3 regions of the Clostridium sardiniense genome follow, and region 2 is predicted to be linked to each of the others. Evidence: riboswitches for the same ligand, from Rfam matches in the RefSeq annotation. Region 2 holds a riboswitch; each other region holds the start of a gene.
The links. A riboswitch is a leader RNA that binds a small molecule or an ion and turns the genes downstream of it on or off. The one in region 2 is predicted to bind lysine.

Region 1 (11,140 bases), on a different contig from region 2:
CATCATCATATTCATTAATGGATTTTGTCCTTGCATATTTGATCCTTGCATATTATTCATTTGAGGTGGCATGTTATTTCCCATACCGCCCATTGGATTTCCCATACCTCCCATTGGATTCATTCCACCAAGTAGCATATTCATAAGTCCTCCCATTGGATTTCCCATGCCTCCCATTGGATTTCCCATTCCACCCATTGGATTTCCCATGCCTCCAAATAGCATGTTTAGTAATGGATTCATACCATTCATATATATTATCCTTTATATATTAATTCTCTCTATAATATATTGGGGGTTAATTGTTTTTGCTACATTTCTTTTAGTTACTTTAATATTAATTGAATAAGTGATTTTTGAATTTCTTCTGAATACTTTCCGCTTCTAAATTCTCTAACTACATCTTCTTTTTCTTCATTTGCCAATCTATCTTTTACACATTTTGGAAACTCTATATACTTATCTATTATATTAAATTCATCATCAACTTTTAATATAGTTGGTATTCTACTCTCTCCTAAATTATTTTCTAAAAATTCTTTATAATTCTCAGTCTTAAAGAATTTAATATTTATGTTTTTATTTAATTCTTTAAGTCCTAATAATATAGGTATTGCAGTTGCTGCATCTCCACATCTAGTTTCTGAAAATACTGCAACTTTAATTTCTTTATCTATTTTCTTTAGTTTATCTAACCCATAATCACAAATTTTAGAAACTCCTGCTTGTTTTTTAATCATCTCCATTTGATCTGAAGTTGCCTCTTCTAAAAATTTATTATAATCCACTCCGTCATTAAAGTTCATATAAACACCACCCTGTAATTTATTATTAATAAGAATATCACTCACAATATTAAGTTTCAACAATTTTTATTTTTATATACAAAAAAACTTGTATCAAAATTGATACAAGCTTTATAAAATACTATGCTAATTCTAATGCAACTTTCATCATATTAGTAAATGCAAGTTGTCTTTCTTCTGCTGTTGTTACTTCACCAGTAAATGGACAATCTGATATTGTCAATATACATAAAGCGTTTACACCAGCTCTAGCAGCATTCATATAAAGTCCTGCTGATTCCATTTCCACAGCAAGCACTCCCATCTTTTGCCACTTCTTTAATCCATCTAATCCTTCTTCTCCGTAGAATACATCACTTGATAATATATTTCCTACTTTAACATTTACATTTAAATCTCTAGCTGAATTAACTGCCTTTTCTAATAATTCATAACTTGCAGTTGGTGCAAATGTTCCTGGTAAATTAAACTGACTTGCAAAGTTTGAATCTGTACATGATCCCATTCCTATTACAACGTCATGTAATTTTAAATCTTCTTGAATAGCTCCTGCTGAACCTATTCTTATAAGATTTTTAACTCCATAAAAATGTATTAATTCATAAGTATATATTCCTATTGATGGAATTCCCATTCCAGTTCCTTGCACTGATATTCTCTTTCCTTTGTAAGTTCCTGTATATCCATACATTCCTCTTACAGTATTATATTGAACAGGGTTCTCTAAGAAAGTTTCTGCTATATATTTAGCTCTTAATGGATCCCCTGGTAGAAGCACTGTTTCTGCTATATCTCCTAATTTAGCGTTATTATGTGGTGTTGGTACTAATTGTGTCATAAAACAATTCCTCCTTTGATTTTCTGTTGTTATTATAGCACATTTATAATAATTTGAAAACCTTTTCTGATATTTCATAATGAATCTCTCACTAAATTTTAGTGAGAGATTCATTTATTTATATAAAATATATTAATTTTCTTCTAAGATATTTTGAGTCACATTTTCTTCGCAAACTTCTTTAGTTACATCTCTTTTCAGCGTATCTACCTCTAAATCTACATCCTGTAACTTAACTATTTTTGATTTATGTTTTATCTTATAACAAGCCCATAAAATTATAAATAGCGGTATTCCTATATAAGATGAAATTATACCCATCCAGTCTATCCCTTCTGGTTTAATATAAGAAAAGCCTTGACCTACAATAACTACAGCACAAAGTAATAGTGCTATTATAGGACCTATAGGAAACATTTTAGCTTTGTATGGTAAATTACTTAAATCTTTACCTTGATATATATAAGCTTTTCTAAATCTATAGTGACAAGCTGCAATTCCAAGCCAAGCTATAAATCCTGCAAGTCCTGATGCTGCCACAAGCCAAACATAGACTGTACTTTCTGCATAAAGTCCTGTAAGGAAACAAGCTGATGCAATAATTGTAGTTAATATTATAGCATTTGTAGGTACACCTCTTTTATTTAATTTTGAAAATACCTTTGGTGCCATTCCGCTCTTTGCCATAGCATATAACATTCTACTTGATGCATACATTCCTGAGTTACCTGCTGATAAAACTGATGTTAATATAACTGCATTCATAAGAGATGCTGCACCTGCAATACCTGCTTTTTCAAATACCATAGTAAATGGACTTGTGCTAACTCCAGCTTGTGCTGATGGTATTATTAATCCAATAACAAGTATTGTTCCTATATAAAATATAAGTATTCTCCAAAAAATTGTATGTACTGCTTTTGGAATTGTCTTTTCTGGGTTTTCTGACTCTCCAGCAGCAATACCAATAAGTTCTGTACCTTGGAATGAGAATCCTGCAATTAAGAATATTGAAAAGATTGATTTAAAACCTCCAACAAAAGGCCCCCCATTTGCATATATATTCTTAAATCCAACTGTATCCCCATTCATAATACCAAATATCATAAGTACTCCAACAACTATAAATACAATAACCGTAACAACTTTAATTCCTGCAAACCAAAACTCAGACTCTCCATAGGCCTTTGAAGATAAAAGGTTTAATCCAACTATTACTACTAAGAAAATACTACTCCAGATTATACCTGGAACATTCGGAAACCAATATTTCATAACAAGAGATCCCGCAACCATCTCTGTTGCAATTGTTATTGCCCAGTTATACCAATAATTCCATCCAAGGGCAAATCCTAATGCTGGATCAATAAATTTAGATGCATATGCACCAAAAGAACCTGATATCGGCATATACGTTGCCATTTCTCCAAGACTAGTAATTAAGAAGTATACCATTATTCCAATTATTCCATATGCGACTATAGATCCTCCAATCCCTGCTACATGAATACTATCTCCCATAGCAAGAAATATTCCTGTACCTATAGATCCACCAAGTGCAATCATATTTAAATGCCTTGCCTTAAGACTTCTTTTTAACTCACCATTCTCTGTTTCACTCATTTAAATTCCTCCTTAGTTTATAACGAAAATAAAACCCTGAGGAAAATATCACTCAGGGTAATAAGTCAATCGTATTAATATACGTATATAAACTAATTAGGACCTTTGAATGATAGCTCTCCACAAAATATTTGTGACAATCTAGTACATATTATGTATTAGACCAGCAATACAACCTTAAAGCATCAGTTGAATACTTCGGCAAATTTACCTTTCCTATTAATTCATTGTGCTTACCTCATTAATAGTACTATTTAAATTTGCACCTCTACCTCAATTATTATTCATTTTATTTTCTTTTTTAATTATGTTCTAATTTTTTTTAAAACTCAATACTATTATTGTCCTATTTTCACTTTGTTTACATTATAAATTTATGTCATACTATTATTTTTCTTAATTATAAATGAATGATCCTCTCTATTTTACTTACTTTAAAATATATTTATAGATTATATTTTATATGGATACTATTTAATTCAGCTTTGTTCATTCATTATTCATATATACCCACAATAAATGTTATTTGTCCCTCTATTTTCCTAAAACCCTCTTTTATTTTTAAGCTCATCGCTATAATATTTAGTAATTATATAAAAAAACTACCTTAATTAAGGTAGTTTTTTTCTTATCTTGTAGCTATTAAAAACTTAGTTTTTATTCCTTGTGCAGTAAACATTTCTTCATGCTCTGTTTTAACATTTCCCTCAAAATCACTATTGTGAAGATCATATGTTATATATTTTATATTTAATCCACTCTCTTTAAAATACTCTAAAGATTCTTCAAATAACTCATCATCATCTGTTTTAAACCATATCTCACCGTTACTTGTAAGGAATTTTTTATAATTTTCTAATTGTCTAGTATGAGTAAGCCTTCTCTTTTTATGTCTCTCCTTTGGCCATGGATTGCAGAAATTAATATATATTCTTTCTATACTATCTTCTTCTCCAAGTATTTCATCAATTAATAAAATTTCCTGTGCCATAAGTTTAACATTATCTAAACTTTCTCCTAGCTCTTCAAAGGCTTTTTCTATATTTCTTTTTGCTAATACTAAAACTTCATCTTTTATATCTATAGCTATATAATTAATATTCTTATTGTGTGATGCATGTACTGCCATAAATGTACCTTTTCCGCATCCAAGTTCTAAATAAATAGGTTGTTCCTTTTTATAAGAATTATTCCATTTTCCTTTTAATTCTTTTGGATCTACTATGAAAAAGTCACATGCTTCTAACTCTGGTCTTGCCCAAGGCTTTCTTCTCATTCTCATCTTTATGTTCACTCCATTTTTATAATTATCATTCCTATTATACATATTTTAAATATTATTAACAATAGAAATTAAAATTACTTATTATCTATAAGATTTTTAAGTTCTTTAAAGTGAATATGTTCTTTATTGTACTTTGCATGTGGGAAAGCTTTTAAAACTCTTCTATTTTGTTTTGCTTCATTTTTAAGTGAATCTAATTTTATCATAACCTTATTTAACATATCTATATTTTGTCCACTATTTTTTCTAGTAGCAATCTCCATCTTAATCTTTTCAAATTCAGCTTCTGTAAATTGCTTAAACTCTATATTTAGATCCTTTAAGTCACCCTTAATATTTTTAAGTCTATCCAAATGCTCCTTTAAGTGAATTAAGTGTGCTACCGTAAATGTTAAATCTATAATAAATATTATAATTATAATAGTTGACAATGGATATATTATACTTGATGGTATACTACTTACAGAATCTCTAAGCATAGGTTCTAAGATTTCTACTATAAAAAGAGCTAATACTCCAAAGAATATAGAATTTTTTAGGCAAACCCTACCATTTATATTGAATTTATAAGTAGAATAATCCCACCACTTCATATGAAATAATTTTTCAAGAACATAAGAGGTTATATATTCTAATACAGATGCTAATATCATTCCTCCTAAAAATACTTTAATTGGACTATTACCTATTCCATGAAGAAATTTAATTACTATAACTCCTCCAAATCCATATATAGGACAAACTGGACCATATAAAAAGCCTCTATATGTAAATTTCTTATCTATTATAAAACAATAAATTGTTTCAGCAACCCACCCTAAAAAACTATAGATTGTAAAATATATTACAATTTCTCTCAAAATAAAAACACCTCCATTATATATAATTATATACCTATGAAGATGATTTATGTTTAATGATTCTGTTAATTTTGTTTTCTATTCCAATAGTCAGCTATACTATCTTTTAATTTTTTAAATTGTTCCCCATATATGTTGGATCTCATATCTGGGAATGCTCTCATTAATCTATTTTGTATACTTGATTTAAGTTGCATTTTCTTGAAATTATTATAAGTATCTTCAAATTTAAATTTGAAATTCTTAATATCTTCTGTCATCTTAAGCTTATTAAAAACTTTATTAAATTCAATATCATTAAATTTATCCATTGAAATCCCTAAACTTTTTAATTCCACATTAATTTGTGTAATTTTTCTAAGCATCTCATTCATATCAACTAATGAAGTAACTGTAGCAATTATATCTACAATAAATATAATAATTATGATTGCAGCAGATATAAATACATATTTATCTGGTATTAATGAAATTTTCTCTATAACAAATGGATTAAGAATTTTAATTAAAAATAATGATAAAAATCCAAATATAACTGAATTTAATACACAAATACGACCCTTATAATTTAATTTATAGTTTGAATAATCCCACCATTTCAGGTCAAATGCATTTTCTAATATAACAGCAGTAATATATTCTATTGCTGTAGTTATAATTACTGCCATTACAAAAAGCAATAACATATTTCCTTTAAATCTATCTAATAACCATATTACTAACATTGCACCAAATCCATATACTGGGCATACAGGACCATTTAAAAATCCTCTATTTACCCATACCTTATCTATAGCTGCGCAATATATACATTCACATATCCACCCTAAGACACTATAAACTGTGAAATATAAAATTAAATACGCCATACCTCTATCTCCTAATCTCCTTTTTTGTTTTATTGTTAATTATGTTAAATTTTCTTTAATTTGAACTCTCTTTATAATACACTTTTTAGTACTCAAATTCAAACAATGAAGCAAAAATAAAGGAAAATTTAAGAAATCTAAAGAAAGTATAAAAAAATTAAAAGGAGTATATTATATACTCCTTTTTCTATCTTTCTTCAAGTATAGCCATACCAAGTGCTCCTGGGCCTGTATGAATCCCCATTGCAGCACCAATTTCTTCTAATGATATTTCCGTTATATTTGGCATATCTTTTACTGAATCATAAAAGGTCTTTGCTTCATCATCAGCATCACCTGATAATATCCACACTCTACATTTACCTTTAGCTAGATATTCATCTAATATTTCTTTCATCTTTGAAATAGCTTTTTTTCTACCTCTAGCTTTCATGTAATTATATAGTTCGCCCTCATCATTTGATGATACTATTGGCTTTAAATGTAACATTTCACCAATAGTTCCAGCTACTTTTCCTATTCTGCCACCTTTTTTTAAATACTCTAAAGTTGCAAAAGTTATATATCCGTGAGTACGCTTTCTTATATCTTCAAGCGACTTTAATATTTCTTCTAAAGGTTTGTCCTCTTTTATGAGTTTTGCAGTCTCTATAGCAATTACTCCTTGAGGATACCCTAATGTTCTTGTATCAAAAAAGTGAAAGTTCAATTCGTGATGAGCTTCACATATTAATCTTATACTATTATATGTTCCTGATAACTTACTTGAAACAGTTATTACTATAGCATCAGTATAACCCTCATTTTTAAGTCTCTCTATTAAATCTTCAGTATACTTTAAATCTGGAAGTGATGTAGTTGGCACTTCTTCCTCTAAATTTGCATACATTTCCTTGGGAGTGATTGTAATTTTATCTAGAAATTCTTTATCCTTGTATATTATTCTCATTGGTAATAATTCAATATTATATTCTTTTAATGTAGCTAAACTTAAATCACAGCTACTATCAGCTATTAACGCAATTTTCTTCAAAAATCATTCCTCCTCTTTTGTTATTTAAAATAATATCACAATATTCACACTTTAACAATAATTTAAGTGTATTTTTGTTGTTTTTTGTCTTATATTGATACATATTGGATATTTTCCAGTTCAAAATTAAAAATTTATTTTAAATAAACACTATAAAATATATTATAATTTAAAAAACCTTCCACAGCTTATATATTCTTATTTCCAGCTATATTTTTATTTTATAAAATAACTACTCTACTGATAAAATATTGCCATCACTTCCAATAAATTAATACTATCATACATATATATCTTCAATAAAAATTATATTTGAACAAACTATTAACTAGGCTTACAATAAACGTTTACTTAATCTAAAATAAAAAATATTATAAAAATAGACCTAACTAATTAGTTAAGTCTATTTTGTAAACTTTTCCAGTATATTTTTTATAGAACTTTGTGAATATGTAAATTGTTCATAAGCCTTAATGTTTGAGTAATTATCTATAGTAATTCTATTTCCAGCAATTAAACTTATTCTATTATTTATTTCTGCATTATCTAACTGTATTGAATCAGTAGAATATATAAAAAATTGATTCTCTCCTGAACCCTCTAATAGAGAAATATATAGATTCCCCTGTAATGTTAATTTACCATTGCATAAAATTACATAATTATCATAGCTTGAATCAATTGCTATTACTGCTGCCGAGTAATTTTTCAATGTATCATCATTTAATTCACTTAATCTTGCAAATTCATACCCATTATTATTTATTAAAATAACATTATTTTTTGATACCCAGCTTTCTGCTTCTAGCCACTTAATTTCTTGTCCTAAGTCATACACATTTGCATCTCTTTGTCCAAACTTTAAATTTAATCCATCTACTCTCTTCATACCATTATTGATATTTTTAGTATTATAAACATAAGAATCATTAATTTTATCATCAGGTAAAAATTCATCTAATTGCTTGTCTGCATTAACAGTATTACTTTTAAGGACTCCTTTTATATTAAAAGTTGAATCTTCTAATATAACAAACGAATTATCACTAACATTGAAATTATTTGTATTTAATAAAGTAAGTCCTGAACTATTATTTAAAAATAGCTGTATCCTTTCTTCTTTTGTTAGATTATTTTCCAATTTCATTATTACTTTACTTTGCTTTATACAGTTATTATTATCTTTATGCGCTGTTGCACTTATAGTATAACTTTTATCTCCATTATTTTTTAATGTAATATTATAATTATAAAAATTCAGTTTATTTTCTTCATTAATATTATTTCTTTCATTAAAATTACTATCACTAATCTTCTTTTGTATATATTCATTTGGAATATCTTTACTACTTCCTGAGCTAATATTTTTATAATTTTTATCATTTATTAAATAATATTCTCCGATATTAAGTGCTGACATTGCTGCTGTTTCAATAGCTTCTTTCTTCATTTCTTCATTGTTTGTTTTACTTGTATTTACTATATACGAATAAACTGCTAATCCTGTTATAAGTAACGCTGTTAAGGTTAATAAAACTACTACTAGGGCTGATCCTCTTTTTTTCATAGTTTTCACTCTTTCCTATCTAAGCTTTATTTTATTAATATGATGTCTATTCAAAAAACTTTGAAATATAAAATTTAGTTGTATCTGTTTTACTATATTCCCCATTTATACTTAATGGTCCATAAATATAAACACTTCCTCCAGAAACTAAACTACTATTTCTACACTTAACTGAACTTAAATTTATATTTTTGCTTGTATATATTAACATATTATTTACTGTACAATTATCTAAGTTTATCGATAAATTAGTTAATAAGATATGACCATTATTTTCATCCCTTATTATAGCCAAAACATATTGACTTAATCCTCCATTTATTTCTTCAAAATTATTAAATAAATTAAATTGACCATTATTTTTAACTAAAATTATATTATAATTTCCCATTCTTTTAATGCAGGCCTTTATATAATTATCATAAATAGTATAATTAAAACCTTTTTTAAATTTCAAACTTAATTCTATGGAATTCATATTCCCATTATTCAAATTTTTAATATTATTTGTGGCTACAGTTCCCCAGAACTTACTATTATTTTGAACTATACTTTCAAATTTTCTATCACCGTCTTCACTTCCATTAGCTTCTCCACTAACGTAATAGGAAGAGTGCGTAAAATGAAGTGAAGAATTTAAAACAATATTATTACTATTTAAAAGAGTTATTCCTCCTATGCTATTATAAAAATCATCCAATGGTTTTGATGAATAAGGCTCTCCCCTCTGATTATTATCATCTTCTGAATTATTACTATCTTCCACAGTGACCACCCTATCATCAGTCTCATTTACTGAAAAATCATAATCTCGTATAACTTCCTTTTTAGTATATTGAATATAAAAATAATAAACATTATTGCTTTCATTTATATTAAATTTTGTTACATCATCACATAGTTTGTGATATGATAATATCTCTCCTTTAATATCTATCTTTCCTTGATTATTGTTATTAGCATCATAATTATACTCTACATCTTTTCCATTAACTTCAATCATATAAAAAGATCTCACCTTACCATTTCCAAATGAAACCAATATTTTTTCTTTATCACCTGTAATATTTTTCGTTGCTAAATAAGCTTTTTGCACAGAATAGCCATCTTTTTTTCCTTCATTAATAAAATTCATATTAGTACCTGCTTTTACATAGAAATTCCACCATTGTTTTGATTCATTATTATAAAAAAGATGAATATTCCCTCTATTTTTACTTATTGAGTCTTTAGTGACTTGATAAAAATTTCTATATTTATTTTCAATATCTCCGTTAATTTTTGTACTTTCTGCTCGCTTTATTCCTGTAACGTAAAGGCCTCCTATTGCAACTAAAATCACTGACATTATTGCCATAACGGCTATAAGTTCAACTAAAGTAAACCCTTTCTTCTTCATATATAACCTCCTCTCTAAAGGTTATTTATCAATATTATTTCCATCATCACTAATTGGTCTTATAATCATCTGCTGACTCATCACTTGAATACCTTTAGTATTTAAAGTTATATCATCACCACTTGGTACCCTTTGTCCATTTTCATAATAATAATATTGTGACTTATTTAATGGTATTATTGATAAAGTTACATTATATAATCCTTCTGTTTGCGATTTAGTATTTATATATACGATATATTTTATAGGATTATTTTTATCGCTATCTGATATATAGCTATCTCCTTTTAACATTTCACTTCCATTTTGTATATCATCAGTAAGCATTCTTTGTATAGAATATACATTGTTTAATTCAAACCTAACATTTTTACCATTTAAATAGTTTTTAAAAAATGTATTATCTTTGTTATATAATGTATCCCTTACACCTTGTATGATACTTGTTGATTTTATTGAATTATTAGTTGAATTTTCACTTTTCATAGCACTCATTATAAGACCACTAACACTAATAAAAAGAACTGTAAATATTGCAAGGGCTGCAACAATTTCTATTAAGCTTATTCCTTTCTTATTGGAAATAATTTTGTTTACCGTATGTTCCTTTATTAAAATCATACTTCTCATTCTCCTTATAATTTAAATTGTAATACTCTATATTAATTGTTGCTTGAAGTATGTTTTTTATATTTCCATTTTCATCTAAACTCGTCTTCTCTATTTTTAAATTATTTATATTTATTTTTCTTTTTGTCTTTTCTATTCTCTTTATAAAATCAACTAAGTTCTCAAAGCTACCAGTTACTTTAAAAATTGCACTATGAACTAATACATCATCCTTTTTCAATTTAGATTTA
Region 2 (11,140 bases):
TGAAGTCTATCGCTTAATGATATGAATTTTTCTTTTATATCATCTTTTGACATATTGTCATTATCGATTCCATTTTCTAAATCCTCTACAGTTTTTAATGCTTCTTCAATATCTTGTTGTGCTATTTTAAGATTTTCTTCTTTCATTCAAGCTTCTCCTTTAACATATCATATTTAACTTATGTTTATATATATTTATCCTATCACTACTAAAACCCTTACGCAAGGCATATATTTAAATGTTAACAGTACTTATTTTATGGAGGGTAATATGATTAATTACATTTGGTTTTTGATGATATTTTTTGGAGTGATATTTGCACTCTTTACTGGAAACGCAGATAAGATAACAGAGGCTATTGTAAATGGTAGTGGAAGTACGGTAACTTTTATTATTGAACTTGCTGGAATAATGTGCTTTTGGTGCGGAGTTATGAAGGTAGCGGAAAAGAGTGGACTTACAGCACAATTAGCTAAACTTTTAAGACCTGTCCTTAGGATGTTATTCAAAGATGCAGCCAAAGATGAAAAAGCCCTTGGTGCTATAGTTATGAATCTAACTGCAAATATGATGGGACTTTCTAATGCAGCGACTCCTTTTGGAATAAAAGCAATGGAGGAAATGGAGAGATTAAATAAAGGTAGTAGTATAGCGTCTAATGATATGTCATTATTTTTAGTGATGAATGCAGCTTGTATACAGTTACTTCCTACGACTATTATTTCAATAAGGGCGGCTGCAGGTTCTAGTAACCCTGGAATAATTATAATTCCAGCGATGATATCTACTGGAGTAGCAGCAATAGTTGGGATAACTTGCTGTAAGATATTACAACGATATTTTTAAGGGGGATGTATCATGTTTGATTATATGACAAAAAGTATAATCCCTGTAGTTGTTGCAATAATACTATTTTATGGGATGATAAAGGGAAGAAAGGTTTATGAATGGTTTATAGAAGGTGCTAAGGATGGTCTTGGAGTTTGTATGAGAATATTTCCGTGTCTACTGGCTATGATAGTTGCAGTTCAAATACTTAAGAGTTCAAATCTTTTAGATTTATTAAATAAAGGAATTTCACCACTTTCAGGGGCCATAGGACTACCTGAGGAAGTTGTGCCTTTAGTATTAATAAAGCCAATTTCAGGGAGTGGAGCAGTTGGAATGTTTACAGAGATAATTAAAACATATGGAGCAGATACATTTATTGGACTTGTTGCATCAGTAATTATGGGAACTACAGAGACTATATTTTATACAATAACAGTTTATTTTGGAGCAGCAAAAATTAAAAAGATAAGACATACCCTTTGGGCAGCTATAATAGCTGATATAACTGCCATAATAACAGCTATTATAGTGGTTAATTGGATGTTATTGTAATAGGTAATACATTATGGTAACATTTAACTAAAAAAGGGGGAATTAAGTTGATTTGTATTAAAGATGTAAGCAAAACGTACAATGGGACTTTTAAGGCGGTAGATAATATTAATCTACAGGTTAAAGATGGAGAAATATTTGGACTTTTAGGGCCAAATGGAGCAGGTAAAACAACTACTATAAAAATGATAACAGGTATATCAGAAATAACTGATGGTAATATTACAATCAATAATGTGGATATAAATAAAGAGCCAGTAAGGGCAAAGGAACAATTTGGATATGTGCCTGATAATCCAGATATGTTTTTAAGATTTACAGGGATTGAATACTTAAATTTTATGGGAGATGTATATGGAGTACCAAAGGAAGAGAGAAAGGATAGAATAGAAGAGCTATCAAAAAGATTTTCAATGGAAGGTGCTTTAGGAGATAAAATTCAAAGTTATTCTCATGGTATGAGACAAAAGATGATAATAATGGGAGTTTTACTTCATAAACCTAAAGTGTGGATATTGGACGAGCCGTTAACTGGACTAGATCCTAAATCATCATATATATTAAAAGAGATGATGAGGGAACATGCCGATGAAGGTAATACAGTATTATTTTCAACTCATGTATTAGAGGTAGCAGAAAAAGTTTGTGATAGAATTGCAATTATAAATAAGGGGAAATTACAGTTTGTTGGAACTTTAGATGAAATGAGAGAAGAGTTTAAAGAGAGTGAGTCATTAGAAAAAATGTTCTTGGAGATGACAGAACATGAATAGGATTAAGATGGCAACAAAATTCTTTTTAAAAAATGCTCTTGGAGAGATGTTTAATAACAAAACGTCAGGTAAATTAATGATGGCTCTTATGCTTGGATTAGTTCTTTTATTTTCAGCACCTATATGCATGATGGTTAGTACAAATTATGAGGGTTTTAAGGCAATAAATCAAGAAGGATATCTTATATCACTTATATTATTTATGGGAAGTGCAACAACATTTCTTATGGGTATTTACACTGTGCTTAATGTCTTTTTCTTCTCAGAAGATATAGAAGTACTTATGCCAATGCCATTTAAAGCTAGTGATATTATGATAGGTAAGTTTGCAGTTACTTTATTAAATATGTATGTTTATACATGTATAATAATTTTACCTCTTATAGCATATGGTATAGAGGCTAAGATGGGAGTGCTATATTACTTATTCGCAATTATAGTTATAATAGTAAATCCAATATTACCACTTATGTTATGTTTACTAATTTCATTAATAATTATGAGATTTACTAATATATCAAGACATAAGGATATGTTTAAAACAATTTCAGGTGTAATAGCACTAGCTTTTATTGTGGCAATTAATTTCTTTTCAAATAGAGGTGCTAGTGCTACAGGTACAATTGAAGGATTATTGAAGAAAAGTAATGGGCTCATGGAGACTATGAATGGGGTATTCTTTACAAATATATTTGGTGCAAATGCATTATTATATAGTAATGAAGGTAAAGGAATAATCAATTTAGTATTATTAATTGTAGCAACTTTAATACTTACTCTTATCCTATATTATATTGGAGATAAGTTATACTTTAAGAGTATCGTTGGAATGTCAGAGACTGTAGGTAAGAGAGAAAAGATATTAGAAAATAATAAAGAATATATAAAAGAAAAATCACCACTGATAACACTTGCTATTAAGGATGTAAAGATGATATTTAGAACACCAACATTTTTTATAAATTGTGTTGTTATGATTATATATATGCCAGCAATATTTTTTATTGCCTTTACAACTGAAGGATTGCCTTTTGGTAATGAAGCCTTAGGAAGCGCAGTTATAGTTGGAGGATCTGTTTTATTTATGGCATTAACAATAGCTGGTGGCAGTGCTGCCTCTACTTGTATAAGTAGAGAAGGCAAAAACCTGATGGTATTAAAATATATTCCTATTGATTATAAAACGCAAATAAAGTCTAAAATACTTTCATCAATAATGATAAATTGTATAGGATTTTTAATTGGAGTATTTATACTTATATATTTTGATGCTCCTATAATAGCATTTATTATGAGTTTAATATTACAAGCTTTAACTATAGTTATGGTTTCTGTAATAGGTGTATATATGGATTATAGCTCTCCAAAACTTAACTGGGAGGATGAAAAGGCTTTATTTAATAAGAATTTTAAGCCTCTTATAATGTTTTTAATCTTTATTCCTATTGGAGGAATACTAACATGGCTTGCATTTAAGATAGTAAATATATATTTAATATTTGCTTTAAATGTAGCTGTAATATTATTAGTTACTATAATTGCATATAAGATGTTGATGAAGAATGGTCCTAAAGTATATGATAAAATTTAGAGAATAAATCCATGCTTGTTGAGTTTATTAAAAGATAAAGTATAAAAGTAGAGATGGCAATTAAGCTATCTCTACTTTTGTTTTAATAAAATTTAATTTACTAAAAAAATAATAAGATATTATATACATATATACTTTATAAGCATTAGAAATAGTAAAAATATAGAATAATAACGTTAATATACTAAGGTTTTTTTTAGAAATATACATACAAAATTATACATAATATAAATATATTTCATGATAAACTATTTATAATAAGATGTATTAGGGGGATTAGAGATGAAAAAGAGAGGGATTATAATACTTACTGCAACTTTAGCTATGGCAGCCACATTATCATTAATGATTAAAGATGTAACTAGTAGTGCTAATGCAACTAGCCAAGTACATACTAGTTATGGGGGAGGTTTCGGGTTTGGACTAGTTAGAGATGGGGAGGGTGAATCTGATTTATATAGTTTTAGTGATGAAGAATTTAACTCTGGAAAGGTAAATATATCAATATTTTATGAAGGGGCAGGTGAGAGAGAATTTACTATAACGCCATTATTAAACGGAGAGCCTATAAGCGTTAATTTTAATAATGAAGGGTTTAGATATGAGTATAATATTGATATAAGAAATGGACAAAATATAGTAGAAATAGAAACAGATAATATAGGTGATGGTGTATTAAGTTTCATAGCAAAAGGTGATGATACTGTATTTGGAATATATGGGTATAGTAATTATGAAAATATAGATATGGGCATAAGAAAAATAAAATATGATAGGTTAAATGATGCTAATAGTAAATTCAATTATGATATTGTAGGATATAGAGGAGAAGAGACAGAATACTCTTTTAAGGTAAAATTAGATGAAGAGAGATTTAAAGGAGATAACTATGGGTATAAGGTATTTATAGATAATAAGCTTGTAAAGATAGATGGAAAGTGGGGCAAGATATTTAAAAGAAATAAAGATGTATTACAAGATACATTTAAATTTAATCTCCCAAAAGAGAGAGGACAATACGATTTATATATAGTAAGGACTATAAATCCAATTAGTAATGTTAATCCACATGAAGAAATAATTTTTAAGTCAAAAATTATTGTTAACTAGATGTAATAATAAAGCTTTATTTTTCATAAATTATATTAACTTATAAAGAAATACAAAAATATATATTAATATAGAAAAACAGTATCAATATTAAATATTGATACTGTTTTACTCTACTTAAATTTAAATCTATCGACTATTAGTGCAATTGCATTATCTCCTGATACATTACAAGCAGTTCCGAAGCTATCTTGTGTTATATATAGTGCTATCATTAAAGCAAGCTGTGCTTCACTAAAACCTAAATTAGCTTGAAGCACTCCAAGTGCTGCCATAACTGCACCTCCAGGAACACCAGGGGCAGCAACCATAGTTATACCAAGCATTGCTATAAATCCAGCAAATTGAGGAAAAGTAAAATTCATACCGTTTAGAAGCATTACTGCTATTGAACAGCAAGTAAGAGTTATAGTACTACCTGATAAGTGAATAGTTGCACAAAGTGGAACAACAAATTCTCTAACACCTTTTGATACACCATTTTTTTCAGCAACATCAAGATTCACAGGTATAGTTGCAGCTGATGATTGAGTACCAAGAGCAGTTAAATAACCAGCAACCTGATTTTTTAGGAGAACAAAAATGTTCTTTTTACTAGCAGCACCAGCTATTAAAAATTGGAATAGTATTATACAGAATTGAATAGCTAGTATAATTAAAAATACCTTCCAAAATACAGAGAAGATAGTTTGAACTTCGCCTGTATATGTCATATTTGCAAATATCCCTAAGATATGTAATGGGATTAATGGAATAATAATTACTTTAATAACTTTTTGAACTATTTCTTGAAATTCTAAAGCCATATTATAAAGAGTACGACCTTTTTTTAATGATGATATACCAAGCCCTAAAAGAAAAGCTAAAAGTAAAGCTGTCATAACAGGCATTATAGGTGGCATATCAACTATAAATAGAGATGGTAGAAGTCCTTTTTCTGGATTACTTGCACTAAAAGATTCAGCCGCAGTAATAAACTTTGGAAAAATATTTGAAGAAACAAAAAAAGCAAAGAATCCTGATAAAAGAGTTGATCCATAAGCTAATAATGTTGTAAATCCAAGCATTTTACCAGCAGAGCCACCAAGGTCTGCGATACCACAAACCACAAATCCTAATATGATAAGTGGAATTATAAATCCAAGAAAATTACCGAATAAGGAATTAAAAGTAGCTAATACTCTTATAAATCCTTCGGGCATAAAGTTTCCAATTAATAAACCTAATATAATTGCTATTATAAGCTTAGGAATTAAACCTAATTTTTTCATATGTATTCCTCCTATGGACAAGTGTATTTTATATGATATTATAAGAATATAGAAAAGATGTCTATTTATTTAACATAAAAGTATAATATAAGGAGGAAATAAGAATAAAAAGAAGAATAACAATAATTATATGTATATTAGGAGATAATATGCCTATAAATTAGAGTAATAAGCATAAATTAAATTATACTAAAAAACAGATTGTGGGATTTGTTTTTAAAAGTACAGGGGGACGATATATATGTCAGAAGAAAAATTCTACATAGTTAATGAGAATGTATTACCAAACGTATTTTATAAGGTTATTGAAGTAAAAGAATTATTACACACAGGAAAGGTCAAGGATATTTCAGAAGGGGTAAAGAAGGTTGGTATAAGTAGAAGTACTTATTATAAATATAAAGATGCCGTTTACCCAATGGCTGAAGGAGTTAATAGCAAAAAAATAACAATTGTACTATTGCTTTCTCATGAATCAGGAGTATTATCAAAGGTATTAGACTTTATTGCAACTAGAAAACTAAATATATTAACAATAAATCAAGATATACCAATAAACATGACAGCTAATGTTACTATAACTCTAGATGTTTCTAAGATAAAAGGCGATGTTAAAAGGTTTTTATATAAAATGAGTGAAATAGATGGAGTAATAAAGGTTAGGGTATTAGCTGTTGAATAAACATTTGGAGGGATCAATATGAAAAACGAAGTATTTGAATTAAATAGGAAAAGGTTAGCAGAAAAGCTAGAGGATAATGATTTAGTAATTCTTTTTGCTGGTAATGCACCAAAGAAAACAGCAGATGAAAAATATGATTTTACACCAAATAGAAATTTTTATTACTTAACAGGAATAGATGAAGAAGATCATATACTTGTCATGGAAAAGAGTAATGGAAGTATAACTGCAAAGATGTTTATAAAGGAAATTGATGAAGAAAAAGAAAAATGGCTAGGCAAAACTATAAGAAAAGAAGAAGTATATGAAATAAATAAGATTGAAGAAGTTTTATACTTAGGAGAGTTTAAGGGTTATTTGAATAAAATTTTAAATGAGAGTGTAGAAAAAACTATATACTTAGACTTAGAAAGAGATGGTTTTAATAGCCTTCCTTCAGTAAGCAATACTTTCTGCAATGAATTAAAGAATAGATATTCACAAGTAACTATAAAAAATATATTTCCTATATTAGCTCCTTTAAGATTAGTAAAGAGTCCTGGAGAAGTAATAGAAATGCAAAAAGCTATTGATATAACAATTAAAGGCGTTAAATCAATAATGAGAAATATAAAACCAGGTATGAAAGAATATGAGCTTGAAGCGTACTTTGAATTTGAATGTAAGAGAAGGGGAGTGCGTGATTATGCATTTAAGACTATTGCAGCAGCAGGTAAAAATGCCACAATTCTTCATTATGTAGATAATGATTCAGAGGCTAAGGATGGAGATTTAATATTATTTGATTTAGGAGCACAAGTTAATTATTATAATGGGGATATTTCAAGAACCTTCCCTGTAAACGGAAAATTTACAGCTAGACAAAAGGAAGTATATGAGGCTGTTTTAAGAGTTAATGAAAGAGTAATAGATGAATTAAAATCAGGTGTGAACTTCTTAGATATTAATAAGAAGTCAAGGGATTGGATTGCTGAAGAATGCATAAAACTTGGTCTTATAGAGGATAGGAAAGATGTATCAAAATACTACTGGCATAGTATAGGTCATAGTCTTGGACTAGATACTCATGATGTTGAAAATCCAGGAAGAAATACTACTCTAGAAGCAGGTATGGTATATACAGTAGAACCTGGAATATATATAGCTGAAGAAGGAATAGGAGTAAGAATAGAAGATGATGTATTAATAACAGATGGTGGACACGAGGTTCTTACTAGAGATATGATTAAGAGTGTAGAAGATATAGAAGCATTCATGAGCAGATGTTAATAAAATAAAGATAAAGTATTAATAAATTATTGACAATAATTTGAAAATAATGTATAATAGCATTAATTTAATAAGTGAATAATGAGAAGAGGTAGAGGCGCGATATTTAAGAGTACTATCATTGAGGTAAGCACTTAGAGATGATAGAAAAGGAGATGTCGCCGAAGGATATAGCTAATGCTTTAATGCTATAATCCTGGGCTTATGTAGAATATGCATAAGACTGTCACAATTATATTGTGGTGAGCTATCATTCAACGGATTTTTACGTATATAGTAGAACCTTGAGTGTTATCTCAAGGTTCTTTTTTGCATTAAAGAGCAATAAATGATGGGCCTCTAATATTCACAAAAATTATTTTGAGGGGGATTCAATCATGAAAAAAAGAAGTTATTTAGTATTTTTATTAACATTCATCTTAATGATGAGTATGTCAACAGTTGCTTTTGCAGCAGAGGTTGATCCTGGAACTATAAATGCAGATAAATTTGGTATCTGGACGATAATTCCACCATTAGTTGCAATTGTATTAGCATTTATAACTAAAAATGTTGTTATTTCGTTATTCGTTGGGGCATTAGCGGGGTGCTTTATGCTTCAAATAGTAGATAATAATGCATTTACGTCATTAATTCAAGCATTTCTAGACTTTATCCAAAGGGTTCTAAATTCACTTGCAGATCCTTGGAATGCTGGAATTATACTTCAAGTATTAGCTATAGGTGGTGTTATAAATCTAGTTTCTAAGATGGGTGGGGCAAGAGCCATAGCAGAGGCATTAGCTAAGAGAGCTAAGACGCCAAGAAGCGCTCAAATGACAACTTGGTTCTTAGGATTATTAGTATTTTTTGATGATTATGCAAATTCACTAATTGTTGGACCTATAATGAAACCTGTCGCAGATAAATTAAAAGTCTCAAGAGAGAGACTAGCTTTTATAATAGATGCTACAGCAGCTCCAATTGCTGGACTTGCTATTATATCAACGTGGATTGGGCTTGAAGTTGGACTTATAAATGATTCATTTACTCAAATAGGAGTAGAGGTAGATGCTTTTGGAGTGTTTTTAGACACTATACCATTTAGATTTTATAATATATTAATACTTGCTTTTGTTGTAATTACAACACTTATGCTTAGAGATTTTGGACCTATGAGAAAAGCAGAGATTAGAGCAAGAAAAGGAATTAAAGATAAAAAAGCAGAGCTTGAAAGCATAACTGTAAATGAAGAGATGGAAGTTAAAGCAGGGGTAAAGCTAAGTGTATGGAATGCAATAATTCCAATTGGAACATTAATAATTTCAGCGCTTGTAAGCTTTTACTATAGTGGATATTCATCAATAATGGCAGGAAATGATGTAGCTCTTCAAGGAGTACTTACTAATTCACCATTTTCATTCCAAGCTATTCAGCAAGCATTTAGTGCAGCAGATGCATCAACAGCACTTTTCCAATCAGCAGTATTTGCATCAATAGTTGCTATATTAATGGCTGTTTGCAAAAAGATATTTACAATTTCAGAAGCCATAGATGTATGGATTGATGGAATGAAAGGTCTTATAATCACTGGTGTAATACTTTTACTTGCTTGGTCATTAAGTTCAGTAATAAAAGATTTAGGCACAGCTAAATACTTAGTTACATTACTTTCAGATTCAATACCAGTTTTCTTACTTCCAAGTATTATATTTATTCTAGGTGCAGTAATATCATTTGCAACTGGAACTGCGTATGGAACAATGGGAATACTTATGCCACTTGCAATACCTCTTGCACATTCAATATCACCAGAAATGGGGTATATCGTAATAAGTACAAGTGCTGTACTTACTGGAGCGATCTTTGGAGATCATTGCTCACCTATATCAGATACAACCATTTTATCATCCATGGGAGCGGGATGTGATCACATAGAACACGTTAAGACACAAATGTGGTATGCATTATTTGTTGGAGGAGCGACGATTTTACTTGGGTACATTCCAGCAGGATTAAATATACCAGTGTATATTATCTTACCAGTTGCTATATTAGTACTTACAGTGGCAGTAAGGTTTATAGGAAAACCTGTTGATAATGTAGAATAAAATTATTTTTAATAATATAGAATCCCACGGAAGTAAAGCCTGTGGGATTTATTTATAATTTATAAATTATTTGTGTCATCATATGTGTAAATATAATAACTTATATAGAGGAAAAATTTATATTAGGAGACGTATAATGAATAGAAATATTATGAATGGTGGGAATGACCTGACTAATATATTTACTCAAACATTTAATGCGGTTATAAACAATACTGATTTAATTGATGGAATAGTTAATAGCTTATTTAATTCGAATTTTTTGGAAGAGGTTAATGAGACTTTTAGTGAAGGATTCAATGGAGGTTATAATAATGGGGATAGTATAATAAAAGTTAATATAAGAGACGAAAACGATAAATACTTAATAGAAGGAGAATTTCCAGGAATAGATAGACAAGATATAAAAATAGATTATAAAGATAACTATATATATTTAAATGTTAAAAGAAAACAAGTATTTTCTAACGGATGTAATATGGCCATGATGGTAATGCAATTTGGAGATGAATTTAGTAGAGAATTCTTTGTACCTAATGCTGATGCTACAAAGCTTAGAGCTTCATACAAGAATTATAGATTAAGGCTAGAACTTCCTAAGTATAGGAAAGAAATAGTGGGAAATAAGAATGATAACTTAACAGAGAATGAAGATAATATTATTGATGTTGTTGATTACGAAGAAGAATAAATCTGAGATGCTTTGCATTCTCAGATTTTTTTGTTTTGGATAAGCTTGATATAAAAGTATGTATATGGGAAAATATAGTATAAGAAAAAGGGGGCAATATTATGGATATATTAAAGAGAATAGAGTCATTAAGAAGTCTAATGAAAAAAAGAGGAATAGACTATTATATTATTCCAAGTGGTGATGCTCATCAAAGTGAATATGTATGTGAGCACTATAGAGGAAGGGAATATATGTCAGGGTTTACAGGGTCAGCAGGTACTTTATTAGTGGGGCTAGA
Region 3 (11,140 bases), on a different contig from region 2:
TCCTATGCTGTTTTCATAATTCCAAGTTAATGTTATCATTCTTATACCTAAATCATAAACTTCTTTAACCTTATCTATCTCTCCATTTAGAACTTCACCTTCTTCTATTGATAAAAAAGCTCCTACTTTTCCTATTCGTTCTACCTCTTTAAGCTCTTTTAGATTTCTTACTATTTTTATGCTATCTCTATTTTTATTTACTTCTTTCATAAAATTTTTGTACATATCCATAAATCCTACAAATGGATCACTCACTTCATCTAAATCTAAGAAAAAGGCAAATACTTGAGCAATTGCTCCTCCTTTTTTAAGCTTTTCTACATCAACCTTGCATATACTACTACCTAATGGTAATTTTTCATTTAACATTCTATAAGCTGTATCACAGTGTAAATCAATATATTTCATAATTCCTCCAATAAATGTATAAGATATTGTTTATATTATAACATTTATTTCTTAACAAATTTTAAATAAGCTTCAATTCTTTCAGGTCCTGCTAAAAAACTCCTTCTTATATATAAGTTATTTTCATTCCCAACTTCTATACTCCATTTCACTACTGAAATAAGACCCTTATTAATTTCTAAAGATGTTATACTATTCGGAAGAACACAAGAACCATCATTAAAATAAAGCCCCTCTCCAGCTTTTGGAAATTTAATTTTATGTGTATGTCCACATATCAATAATATTTTATTCTTATCTGACCACTTTCCAAGTTCTTTATCAATTTTGCTTCCTTTTTTATAGCTATTTGCTGGGCTATTTGGAGCTTTAAATCCAGCAACTCCTTCTAAAAATCTCCATAAATATCTTACTAGAAATCTACTTACACAACTTAATTCATCATTCATTAAATCTAATTGATGTCCATGAGCTACTATACCTTTTTTATTTGATGGTATAAAATTCAGTACAAGCCCCTCGTGAAATTCTATATTTTCTATAAGATTTAAAAAATTTTCTCCAAAGTTATCTCCAATTTTTTTAAATCTATTTCTATGAATTATTTTAAAATTTTTATTTTTCTTCATCTTATCATGATTTCCATATAACATATATAGCCTCTTATCTTTATTGAATCTATTGTATATACTAAATACATCTTTATAATTATAGGCTATATCTCTACAGTCTTTATTTTTCCATAGCTCATCTCCGTCTCCAATCTCAACTAAAGTATACTCTTCTTTATAATAATAATTTATAGCTGCTAAATATATATTCTTATTGCCTATAAGTGAATCAGCAGATCCTCCATCACCTCTATGAACATCACTTATAAATACAACTTTAGAATTTAAGTCTATATCTAAGACCTCTGCATTTTTTAATATTTTTTCAAACTTTTTCTTTCCCATATCTATCTCTTTATAATTATTTTGCAGTATTATTATATTCATGAATTTATTCTATGATAGTATAACTAAGTATTAATTTTATATCTTCCTTTAATATCAAATGAAATATGCTATCTATGCTAAGAAAATTTAATGACCTAAGAAAAGAAAAAGTCAGGTAGTATTCTACCTGACTTTAAACTTATTTATACATTCTATGTTTTGAGCTTAACTTTTTAACTCTTTCAATTAACTCTTTAGATCCTTCTTCTCTCTTATCTATTAATTCATTAATTATTGAAGCAATTTCTTTCATATCTTCTTCCTTATATCCTCTAGTTGTTACTGCTGCTGTTCCTATTCTTACACCTGAAGTAACAAATGGACTTCTTTGTTCATTTGGAACCGTATTTTTATTTAATGTAATTCCAATTGAATCTAAAAGATGCTCTGCTTCTTTACCAGTTATATCTTTATTAGTTAAATCTACTAATATTAAATGATTATCAGTTCCTCCTGATACAAGTTTAAATCCATAATTAACAAGTTCTTCTCCTAAAACTTTGCAGTTCTTAACAACTTGATTCATATATTCTTTAAAACTTGAATCTAATGCCTCATTAAAACATACAGCTTTTGCAGCTATAACATGCATTAATGGGCCACCTTGCATTCCTGGGAATATATTTTTATCAATATCTTTTGCATACTTTTCTTTGCAAAGAATTAGTCCTCCTCTAGGTCCTCTTAAAGTCTTATGCGTTGTTGATGTTACAAAATCAGCATAAGGAACAGGTGACATGTGTATCCCTGCTGCAACAAGACCTGCAATATGAGCCATGTCAACCATAAAGTAAGCTCCTACTTCATCACATATCTCTCTAAATCTTTTAAAATCTATCGCTCTTGAATAAGCACTAGCACCTGCAACTATCATTTTAGGCTTATGCTCTAAAGCAAGTTTTCTTACATTATCATAATCTATAACCTCAGTGTCTTTATCTACTCCATATGAAACAAAGTTAAATAATTTACCTGAGAAATTTACTGGTGAACCATGAGTTAAATGTCCTCCATGGCTTAAATCCATTCCAAGTACAGTATCTCCTGGATTTAATACAGTAAAGTATACAGCCATATTTGCTTGTGATCCGGCATGAGGCTGAACGTTTGCATGCTCTGCATTAAATAATTTTTTTGCTCTTTCTCTTGCAAGTTCTTCAATTTCATCAACTACATAACATCCACCATAATATCTTTTATTTGGATAACCTTCTGCGTACTTATTTGTTAAGTATGATCCCATAGCTTCCATAACTGATTCACTTGCAAAATTTTCTGATGCAATTAGTTCTATCCCCTCTTCTTGTCTTTCAACTTCCTTCTCAATTAAATTATAAATTTCTTCGTCTTTTTTTGATATTTTTTCAAAATTCATATTTCCACCCCAATTTCTTTTAATTATAAAAATTATAAGTTCTTAACCAATATTTTTCAATCTTTTTTCTTAAATTTCCTAAATATTATTTCTCATATTTATATATTCCATTCATATAATTTTACTTCTTTTAACATTATAATCTCTTTAATATATGATATAATACTCTTGGTAATTGATTTTGAGGTGGTGATATTTTGGATGTAAATAAATTACTTCATTTATCCACATATGCAGGTATTATAATGCTTCAAAGTGGAGCAGAAATATACAGAGTTGAGGAAACTATATGTAGAATATGTGAAGCATATGAAATTGATGAAGCAAATAGCTTTGTTACTCCAACTGGAATTATGGTATCTCTAAGCTATAACGATCAAACTTACTCTATAGTTAAAAGAGTAAATCTAAGAGGAATTGACTTACATAAGATTGAAAGAATAAATGATTTATCAAGAAGGATAGCTGCTTTTAAACCATCACTTGAGTCAATAGATAAAGAACTTAATGATATAAATAATACAGCAAGATATTCTATGCCTGTTACACTAATGTTTTCAGGACTCGCTGCTGGATTTTTTTCAATACTTTTTGGGGGAAACTTTAGGGATTTACTTGCAGCCTTTTTTATAGGTGGCTTTATAAAATATCTAGCCTCATTATTTACAAAAATGTCGTTAAATGAATTCTTTATAAACACTATTTGCGCTGGAGTATCTGCTGCATTTGCAATATTATTTTTAAATCTAGGTTTAATAAGGAATATAGATGAAACTATAATCGGAGCTATAATGATTTTGGTTCCTGGTCTTGCAATTACAAATGCTATACGTGATACTATAGCTGGCGATTACTTAGGTGGAATTATAAAGGCTAGTGAAGCTTTTATAGTTGCAATTGCAATAGCTGTAGGTACAGGTAGTGTCATAAGCTTCTGGCTTAAGGTTTTAGGAGGTGTTTAATATGACTATTGCCCTACAAACCATATATGCATTTATAGCGACTTTAGGATTTGGAATAATTTTTAATATCCATGGAAGAAACTTATTTTTTGCAGCAATCGGTGGAGGTATAAGCTGGTTTGTTTATGCCTTAGGACTTGAAGTTCATTTTTCAACTACAACAAACTTTTTCTTATCTGCAGTAGTTTTTAGTACTTATTCTGAAATACTTGCAAGAAAATTAAAGACCCCAGTTACTACTTTAGTTGCCTGTGCACTAATTCCTTTAGTTCCTGGTTCTGGAATGTATTATACTATGTATCAAGCTGTTACTGGAGATGTTATGCAATCCCTTGAACTTGGAATTAATACCTTAGCTAGTGCAGGAGCCTTAGCACTTGGGGTTATATTTGTGTCAACTATAACTAGACAATACTATAAAGTAAAACTTAAAAGTAAAGTAACGCTTAAAAAGTTTCAAAAAATTAAAAAGATTGAGAAATAATTTCTCAATCTTTTATTTATTCTAATCATCAATTAAAATCATATCAATACTACATAATTTTTCACTTAGCTCATCTATATCAATAATTTCATCAAATTCACTTGATGGATATTTTATATTAATTCTTGTATTAACATAATTATCTAATGCTTTTTTAGCTTTACCAAACTCACAAAGTTCAATTCTCAGAAGACACTCCATAAAATATAGATCTCTAAAATCATCATATTTTTTAGTATAAGTTTTTAAAAATCCTTCTTCCTCCTTATACATTTTTAGTTGATGAAGAGCTTTGCTTCTATTTATTATAAGTCTTGGTATCAACTCTACTATATCTTTATTTTTTTCTTCTTTAATTTTTGTTATAGCTTCATCATAGTTTTCTAAAGCATTCTTGAAATTTCCAATCTTTCCAAATTCATTGCCCAGTCTAAAAAAGTAATATATATCTTTTTTTTCATCTTCATAATTTTCAAGTATTAAAATATTCCTTTTACTCTTATTATCAACATCTACTAAATTCTTATCATTTCCATAATGAAAAATTTGAGTATCACTAAATGATAAGGCATCCTCACCATATTTTTTTATAATACTATCTTTAACAGTCTCTTGTATTTTCCCTTTAAATCTTACGGCACTATCATTTCTAAAAAGTCTTATAGAATTATCTATGGATCTTCTTTTTCCATCTATGAATGAGACTACTCTAAGACTTATTCCCTTATCTTTTTTATTATCTTTTATATAATTAAAAATTCTTCTTTTCCCTTCATCATTTATTATCTCATCACAATCTAATACTAAAATCCATTCTCCCTTAGCTTTTTCTATAGATATATTTCGAGCATAGGAAAAATCATCTATCCATTTTTCTTTATATACTTTTCCTCCATATGATTTTACAATGTCCATACTTCTATCAGTGGATCCTGTATCTACAACTATTATCTCATCAACCATATCTTTAACACTTTCTAATGCATTTCCTATTGTTTTTTCCTCATCTTTACATATCATACAAAGACTAATTAAAGCCTTTTCCATAATAAAACCCCTCTCAATCTTTAATTTTGTATTACATCTAAAAAAGTTATGTAATATTACTCATATATTATAAAGATATTAATTGCCATGGTAATTTATGTTAAATTATTTTATGATTATAAAAAATAATATTCAGTAAAAAAGACTTCAGTTTAAATAAACTGAAGTCTTTTTTAGCTAAAACCCTAATGGAATTCCAAATGCAAAGAATCCAATTAATAGAATTGTCCAACATATTAAGAATCCAACTGAATATGGGAACATTAATCTGATCATATCTCCTAATGTATATTCCGGCTTATACTTTCTCATAAATACAAGTATTATTCCAGCATATGACATAAGTGGAGAAATAACATTTGTCGATGAATCTGCTAATCTATATGCAGCTGATACAAACTCTGGAGTTAAATTATTGTTAACTTGATATAACATTGGAATAAATATAGGTCCAAGTAACATCCACTTTGATGTTAGTCCACCAACAAATAGATTTATTATTGAAGTTATTATAATAAATCCTATTAAAAGAACTATTGGATATTTATCTATACCAAGTCCTTGAAGGAATGATGCTCCTAAATATGTTATATAAGTTCCAATATTTGAATAACTAAGTAGTGCTAAGAAATTATATGAGAAGAATGTTAAGACTAAAACATATCCCATTCCACCCATTTGCTTTGACATAGCTCTTACTATGTCCATAGCATTATTAAACTTGCCTACCTTTCTACCATAGAATAATCCTGGCATAAAGAATAAGAATGTAATTATTAATATAACATTATCCATAAACGGATTAACTTTTGCTCCATCTTCTCCTATAAAAGGTGCTAATGGCCCAAAGTAAAGAATTGCAACTAAAACTAATCCTATTAAAAAACCAAATCCTGCAAATTTTAATCCTTTGTTTTCTTCAACCTTAACTGAGAAATCTGATAAGTCCATATCTTCTGGAACAACATACGTTTCTTTTTCTAATCTCGGTTTTATGAATTTAGCAGTAATAAAGTATCCAACCATTGATAACAAAACAGTTGATGCTACTATAAATATATAATGCATTGTAGCAGGATTTAATGCTTGTCCACTTTGTGATAAAAATGGAACACCTTGTCCCTCTGCAAATATCTTAGCATTATTACCAACTATAACATCAATTGGAGTTCCAGGTATTAAGTTAGCACTAAATCCAGCTGATACCCCAGCAAAAGCAGCTGCCATACCTATCAATGGATTTTTCTTTAATCCAACATATAATAGTCCAGCAAGTGGTATTAATATTATGTATCCAGCATCTGTTGCAATACTACTCATTATTCCTAAGAAAACTAAAACTACAGGTAAAAATTTATCTGATACTTTAAGTCCTATTTTCTTAATTAATGTAGTTAATAATCCTGACTCTTCTGCAAGTCCAACTCCAAGCATTACAATAAGTATTGTTCCTAAAACTCCGCCACCATAAGCAAGCCAGTTATTTAAAAGTGCATTATCAAATATCCATCTAAAATTTTCTGCTTGGAACATATTTTTTATTTCATAAGCAACTGTTCCACCATCTGCACCTAAAGTTTCAAATTTTATTCCACCCATGAATATAGTTGCAGTAATTACTATTGCATATAATACCATGAATATTATTACTGGATCTGGTATCTTTTTCCCAACCTTTTCAATAAAAGACCCTTTTTGTTTTTTCCCTTCTTTCATTTCTAAACCCCTTTTCCTTGTTTATTATTTAGACATATTATTATTAATTTATTCATAATTTCTTTTTAATTATATCATCTTTATTTCTATATTTGAAATTTAAAGTATTTTTTACCTCTTCTTTATGACTTTCTTCGTAAATTCAATATTTTTCCTCGATTAATTAACATTTTATTAAAATTACTTCAACTTTATTATCAATTCATTATCAGACTTATTTTGTTACATATCTATTTTTCGCACATTCTTTATTTTTTGTATCTATATGGCGGACATATTTTTCATAAAAAAAATACCTCTTTATTCTTTTTAGAATAAAAAGGTATTTATAATTTCTTAAAAATAATATCTTAATTGTTATTAATTTTATTTTTATGATAATTATATATATAAAATGGAACCCCTATAAGCATTAATATAAAGCCCCACATTACAGTTTCTGCACCTGATCCATATATTGTCCATATTGAATATATAAAAGCTAAAATTGGAACTATAGCTTTTGTTATGAAAATCTTAAAGTTAAATTCTTTTGCACCTTTAAACATTAACATTATTTCTGCTGCTGATGTTAAAAGATATATTGGTAAAAACGAAAGTGTTGCAAGTATAGTTATAAATGTAAATGCTGAAACCATGCTCTTTTGGAAATTCATAATTAATAATATATTTACTAATATTGATCCCACTATTAAAGCATTTGCAGGAGTACCATATTTAGGATGAAGTTTTCCAAAAAATTTAGGGAATACTCCATCTTCTCCAGCTGCAAAAGCAACACGTGCAGTTGAAAGAAGCCATCCTATAGTTGTTCCAAGTATACATATAACTACTGCAATTGTAATTGGTTTACCAATTGAACTACCTAAAATCTTGCTTAATATATCAGTAAGAGGCGCTTGGCTATTTGCAAGTTCTCCGTTTGGCATAGCACCCATGCTCGCTACACTAATTAACATATAAATTACAGCTGCTATTATCATTCCATAAATTGTACTTTTCTTAACATTTTGCTCTGGATTCTCTATTTCTCCAGCAGTAACAGTTGCACTTTCAAGTCCTACAAAAGCCCAAAGTGTTGATGTTGCCGCAAGTGAAATTGTTGAAAATCCTTTTCCATCTGGAATTAAAGGCATAATATTTGCTACATCAAAGTTTAGGAAAGCTACTATTATAAATATAGCAAAGAATGCAATTTTAAATACAGTTGCTATAGTTTGAAGTTTTCCAGCCTTTTTAACCCCAATAATATTTATTATAGTAAAAAACCATAAAATAGCACTTGTATATATTATTGAAATAAATGGGTCCCGTAGTGCTGGAATAACTGCTGAACTATAGCTTGAAAGTGCTACAATTATAGCTGCATTTCCAATCCATGAACCATTCCAATAAAGCCATGCACTTAAAAATCCTGTAAATTCTCCAAATGCTATTTTTGTATATTGATATGCTCCACCTGTCGTTGGATACTTTGATCCAAGATTTGCAAAAGATATCGCTATTAATATTGATCCAGCTGATGTTATAATCCAAGCAATTATTGTTGCAAGTGGTCCTGAAAGTTGTGCTAATGTTGCAGGAAGCATGAATACACCAGATCCAATCATATTACCACAAACAAGCATGGTGGCCATAAATAGACTAATCTCTTTTTTTAAGTTTCTTTCTTCCAATTTGTCCCCTCCCAATTTTAGAGTAAAAAAATAAGCCCAAAAGAGCTACTGTCTTTGAGCTTGTATATATTCACTACAAACGCAAAGATAGCTCACCACAATTTCTTATGGCAGTTTTACACATATTCTATGTAAACCCAGTATATAATCTCAAAGCATTAATTATATACTTCGGCAACAATACCTTTTATATTAACTCAAAGTGCTTTCCTCATTAATATTACTTATTATTATTGCGACCTCTATCTTACCCGATTCATTATATTATGACATTGTAATTTTAGACAAAATTTCAGAAAATGTCAAATAATTTTTAAGTCTATCAAATCCCTGTAGTTATCATATTCTAAAAGTTTTCATTAATTTATAAATTCCTAATGATCAAATTAATATATTCCATAATTCAACTTACATTTCCTTGATACTTTGTTTATTTTTATTATTTTCCAATTCTATAATTTTATTTCAATATATAATAAATTAATTATCTCTTATGATTTTTTCTTTAACTTTATAAATTGAATATATAATTCTATTTATTTTAAACTGGATTTTATTTTTAAAAATTTCACACTTATTTAATGTAGGGGTAGCGAATGTTAATAGCTAGTTCAATAATAGCACTTATAATCGTAACAAATTGTTTTTTAGAGGTGTACTTATGAATATTTCACAAATTTTAATTGGGAAACCATTAATGACAAAAGATTTAAAAAATCAGACATTTAATACATTATGGGGATTGCCTATATTATCAAGTGATGCAATATCATCTGTAGCATATGCTGGAGGTGCAATACTTGGAGTATTATTGCCAGTAACGGGCTTATTAGCCTTTAAATATATGCTATTTGTTACAATTGCCATAATACTATTAATGTTCTTTTTAATTTGCTCATATAAGCAAGTTATTGATTGCTACCCTGCTGGTGGCGGTGCTTATATGGTTGCCAAAGATAACTTTGGTACAAAGACTAGTTTACTTGCAGCATCAGCATTAATAGTCGACTATATTTTAACTGTAGCCGTTAGTGGTACTGCAAGTACGGATGCTATAACATCAGCTTTTCCCTCACTTTATAACTATAGAGTGTTAATAACACTAGGACTTATACTTTTTTTAACTATAGGTAATTTAAGAGGGATACGAGAAGCATCAAAGCTTTTTGGTGTACCTACATATCTTTTTGCAATAGCAATACTTTTTATGATTGTTGTAGGTATATATAAAGTACATGTTTTAGGATTTACTCCTAAACCACTATATAGCTTGCCAAGCTTTTCAAAGAATTTAACAATTTTAATATTTTTAAAGGCCTTTGCTTCTGGATGCACTGCCCTTACTGGTATTGAAGCCGTAAGTAATGCTGTTCCAGCATTTAAAGCGCCTTCACAAAAACATGCAAAGCATGTACTTTATTTATTAGGGCTTTTAGTATTTTTAATTTTAGGTGGATTATCCTACCTATCAACAATATATTATGCTATACCAAATCCTGAACAAACACAGATATCACAAATAGCTATTCAAATATTTGGTCATAATATATTTTACTATATAATACAGTTTACAACTGCAATAATATTACTTATGGCTGCAAATACTGCCTTTTCAGGACTACCATTATTATTATCAATAGTTTCAAGGGATGGATTTGCTCCAAGACAATTAAGTAAAATCGGAAGAAGACTTGGTTACTCAAATGGAATCATCTTGCTGTCAGTAGTTTCAATACTATTAGTAATTATTTTTAATGGAGATTTATCTTTACTACTTCCACTTTATGCAATTGGAGTATTTATTTCATTTACAATTGCTCAAAGTGGTATGTTAGTTAAATGGTTTAAAGGAAGACCTAAAGGATGGAGGCATAAAGCTTTAGTAAATGGTCTAGGACTTATTGTAAGTGCTATTACTTTAATTATAATAACAGTTTCTAAATTTCTTGAAGGTGCTTGGATTATTTGCATAATAATTCCTATTATAGTCTTTATAATGTATAGAATAAAAAAATACTATGATGTAACTTATTCTGAACTTAAGATAAATGAAGGAGAAACTCTTAAAACCTATGAATCAGATATTACAAATTATAGGGTTGTTTTACTTATTGATTCTTTAAATAAAAGTTTTGTTAAATGCTATAATTATGCTAAGTCAATATCTTCAGATATAACAATTCTTCATATATCTACAAATGAAGATAAAACGAAGAAGCTTATTGATGATTTTAAAAAATTTGGATTTAAAAATGAAATTACAGTATTATCATCACCTTATAGAGAAATACGTAATCCAATTATTAAATATATAGATCAAATGTGCAAGGACTTATCAAGTGATGAGAAAGTCTTAGTTGTGTTACCTCAACTAGTTTCCCCTAAAATTCATGATAACTTCCTTCATAATCAAATTACTCTAATACTTAGAGCATCTTTATTAACTAGAAAAAGTGTTGCACTAGCAACAATAC

Region 1: linked by a shared signal. The riboswitch ahead of K5V21_RS02880 (amino acid permease) and the one ahead of K5V21_RS11125 (Na+/H+ antiporter NhaC family protein) in region 2 are both predicted to bind lysine.
Region 3: linked by a shared signal. The riboswitch ahead of K5V21_RS05665 (APC family permease) and the one ahead of K5V21_RS11125 (Na+/H+ antiporter NhaC family protein) in region 2 are both predicted to bind lysine.

The regions. Positions count from the first base shown of each region.
Region 1 covers NZ_JAIKTU010000002.1:233,272-244,411, forward strand. Annotated here, with positions in the region: gene K5V21_RS02865 (hypothetical protein) at 1-252, opposite strand, end outside; gene K5V21_RS02870 (thioredoxin family protein) at 327-806, opposite strand; gene deoD (purine-nucleoside phosphorylase) at 928-1,644, opposite strand; gene K5V21_RS02880 (amino acid permease) at 1,777-3,267, opposite strand; lysine riboswitch at 3,373-3,546, opposite strand; gene trmB (tRNA (guanosine(46)-N7)-methyltransferase TrmB) at 3,896-4,549, opposite strand; gene K5V21_RS02890 (putative ABC transporter permease) at 4,627-5,412, opposite strand; gene K5V21_RS02895 (putative ABC transporter permease) at 5,478-6,281, opposite strand; gene K5V21_RS02900 (DegV family protein) at 6,469-7,314, opposite strand; gene K5V21_RS02905 (hypothetical protein) at 7,718-8,881, opposite strand; gene K5V21_RS02910 (type II secretion system protein) at 8,928-10,280, opposite strand; gene K5V21_RS02915 (prepilin-type N-terminal cleavage/methylation domain-containing protein) at 10,302-10,901, opposite strand; gene K5V21_RS02920 (hypothetical protein) at 10,855-11,140, opposite strand, start outside.
Region 2 covers NZ_JAIKTU010000008.1:128,983-140,122, forward strand. Annotated here, with positions in the region: gene K5V21_RS11080 (hypothetical protein) at 1-146, opposite strand, end outside; gene K5V21_RS11085 (nucleoside recognition domain-containing protein) at 271-846, shown strand; gene K5V21_RS11090 (spore maturation protein) at 859-1,383, shown strand; gene K5V21_RS11095 (ABC transporter ATP-binding protein) at 1,431-2,156, shown strand; gene K5V21_RS11100 (putative ABC transporter permease subunit) at 2,149-3,747, shown strand; gene K5V21_RS11105 (hypothetical protein) at 4,030-4,857, shown strand; gene K5V21_RS11110 (dicarboxylate/amino acid:cation symporter) at 4,971-6,128, opposite strand; gene K5V21_RS11115 (ACT domain-containing protein) at 6,370-6,810, shown strand; gene K5V21_RS11120 (aminopeptidase P family protein) at 6,829-8,079, shown strand; lysine riboswitch at 8,164-8,337, shown strand; gene K5V21_RS11125 (Na+/H+ antiporter NhaC family protein) at 8,457-10,169, shown strand; gene K5V21_RS11130 (Hsp20 family protein) at 10,306-10,860, shown strand; gene K5V21_RS11135 (aminopeptidase P family protein) at 10,962-11,140, shown strand, end outside.
Region 3 covers NZ_JAIKTU010000004.1:116,317-127,456, forward strand. Annotated here, with positions in the region: gene K5V21_RS05630 (dipeptidase) at 1-408, opposite strand, end outside; gene K5V21_RS05635 (metallophosphoesterase) at 453-1,364, opposite strand; gene K5V21_RS05640 (serine hydroxymethyltransferase) at 1,546-2,781, opposite strand; gene K5V21_RS05645 (threonine/serine exporter family protein) at 2,979-3,743, shown strand; gene K5V21_RS05650 (threonine/serine exporter family protein) at 3,745-4,227, shown strand; gene K5V21_RS05655 (glycosyltransferase family 2 protein) at 4,249-5,274, opposite strand; gene K5V21_RS05660 (AbgT family transporter) at 5,452-6,990, opposite strand; gene K5V21_RS05665 (APC family permease) at 7,341-8,666, opposite strand; lysine riboswitch at 8,747-8,919, opposite strand; gene K5V21_RS05670 (APC family permease) at 9,328-11,140, shown strand, end outside.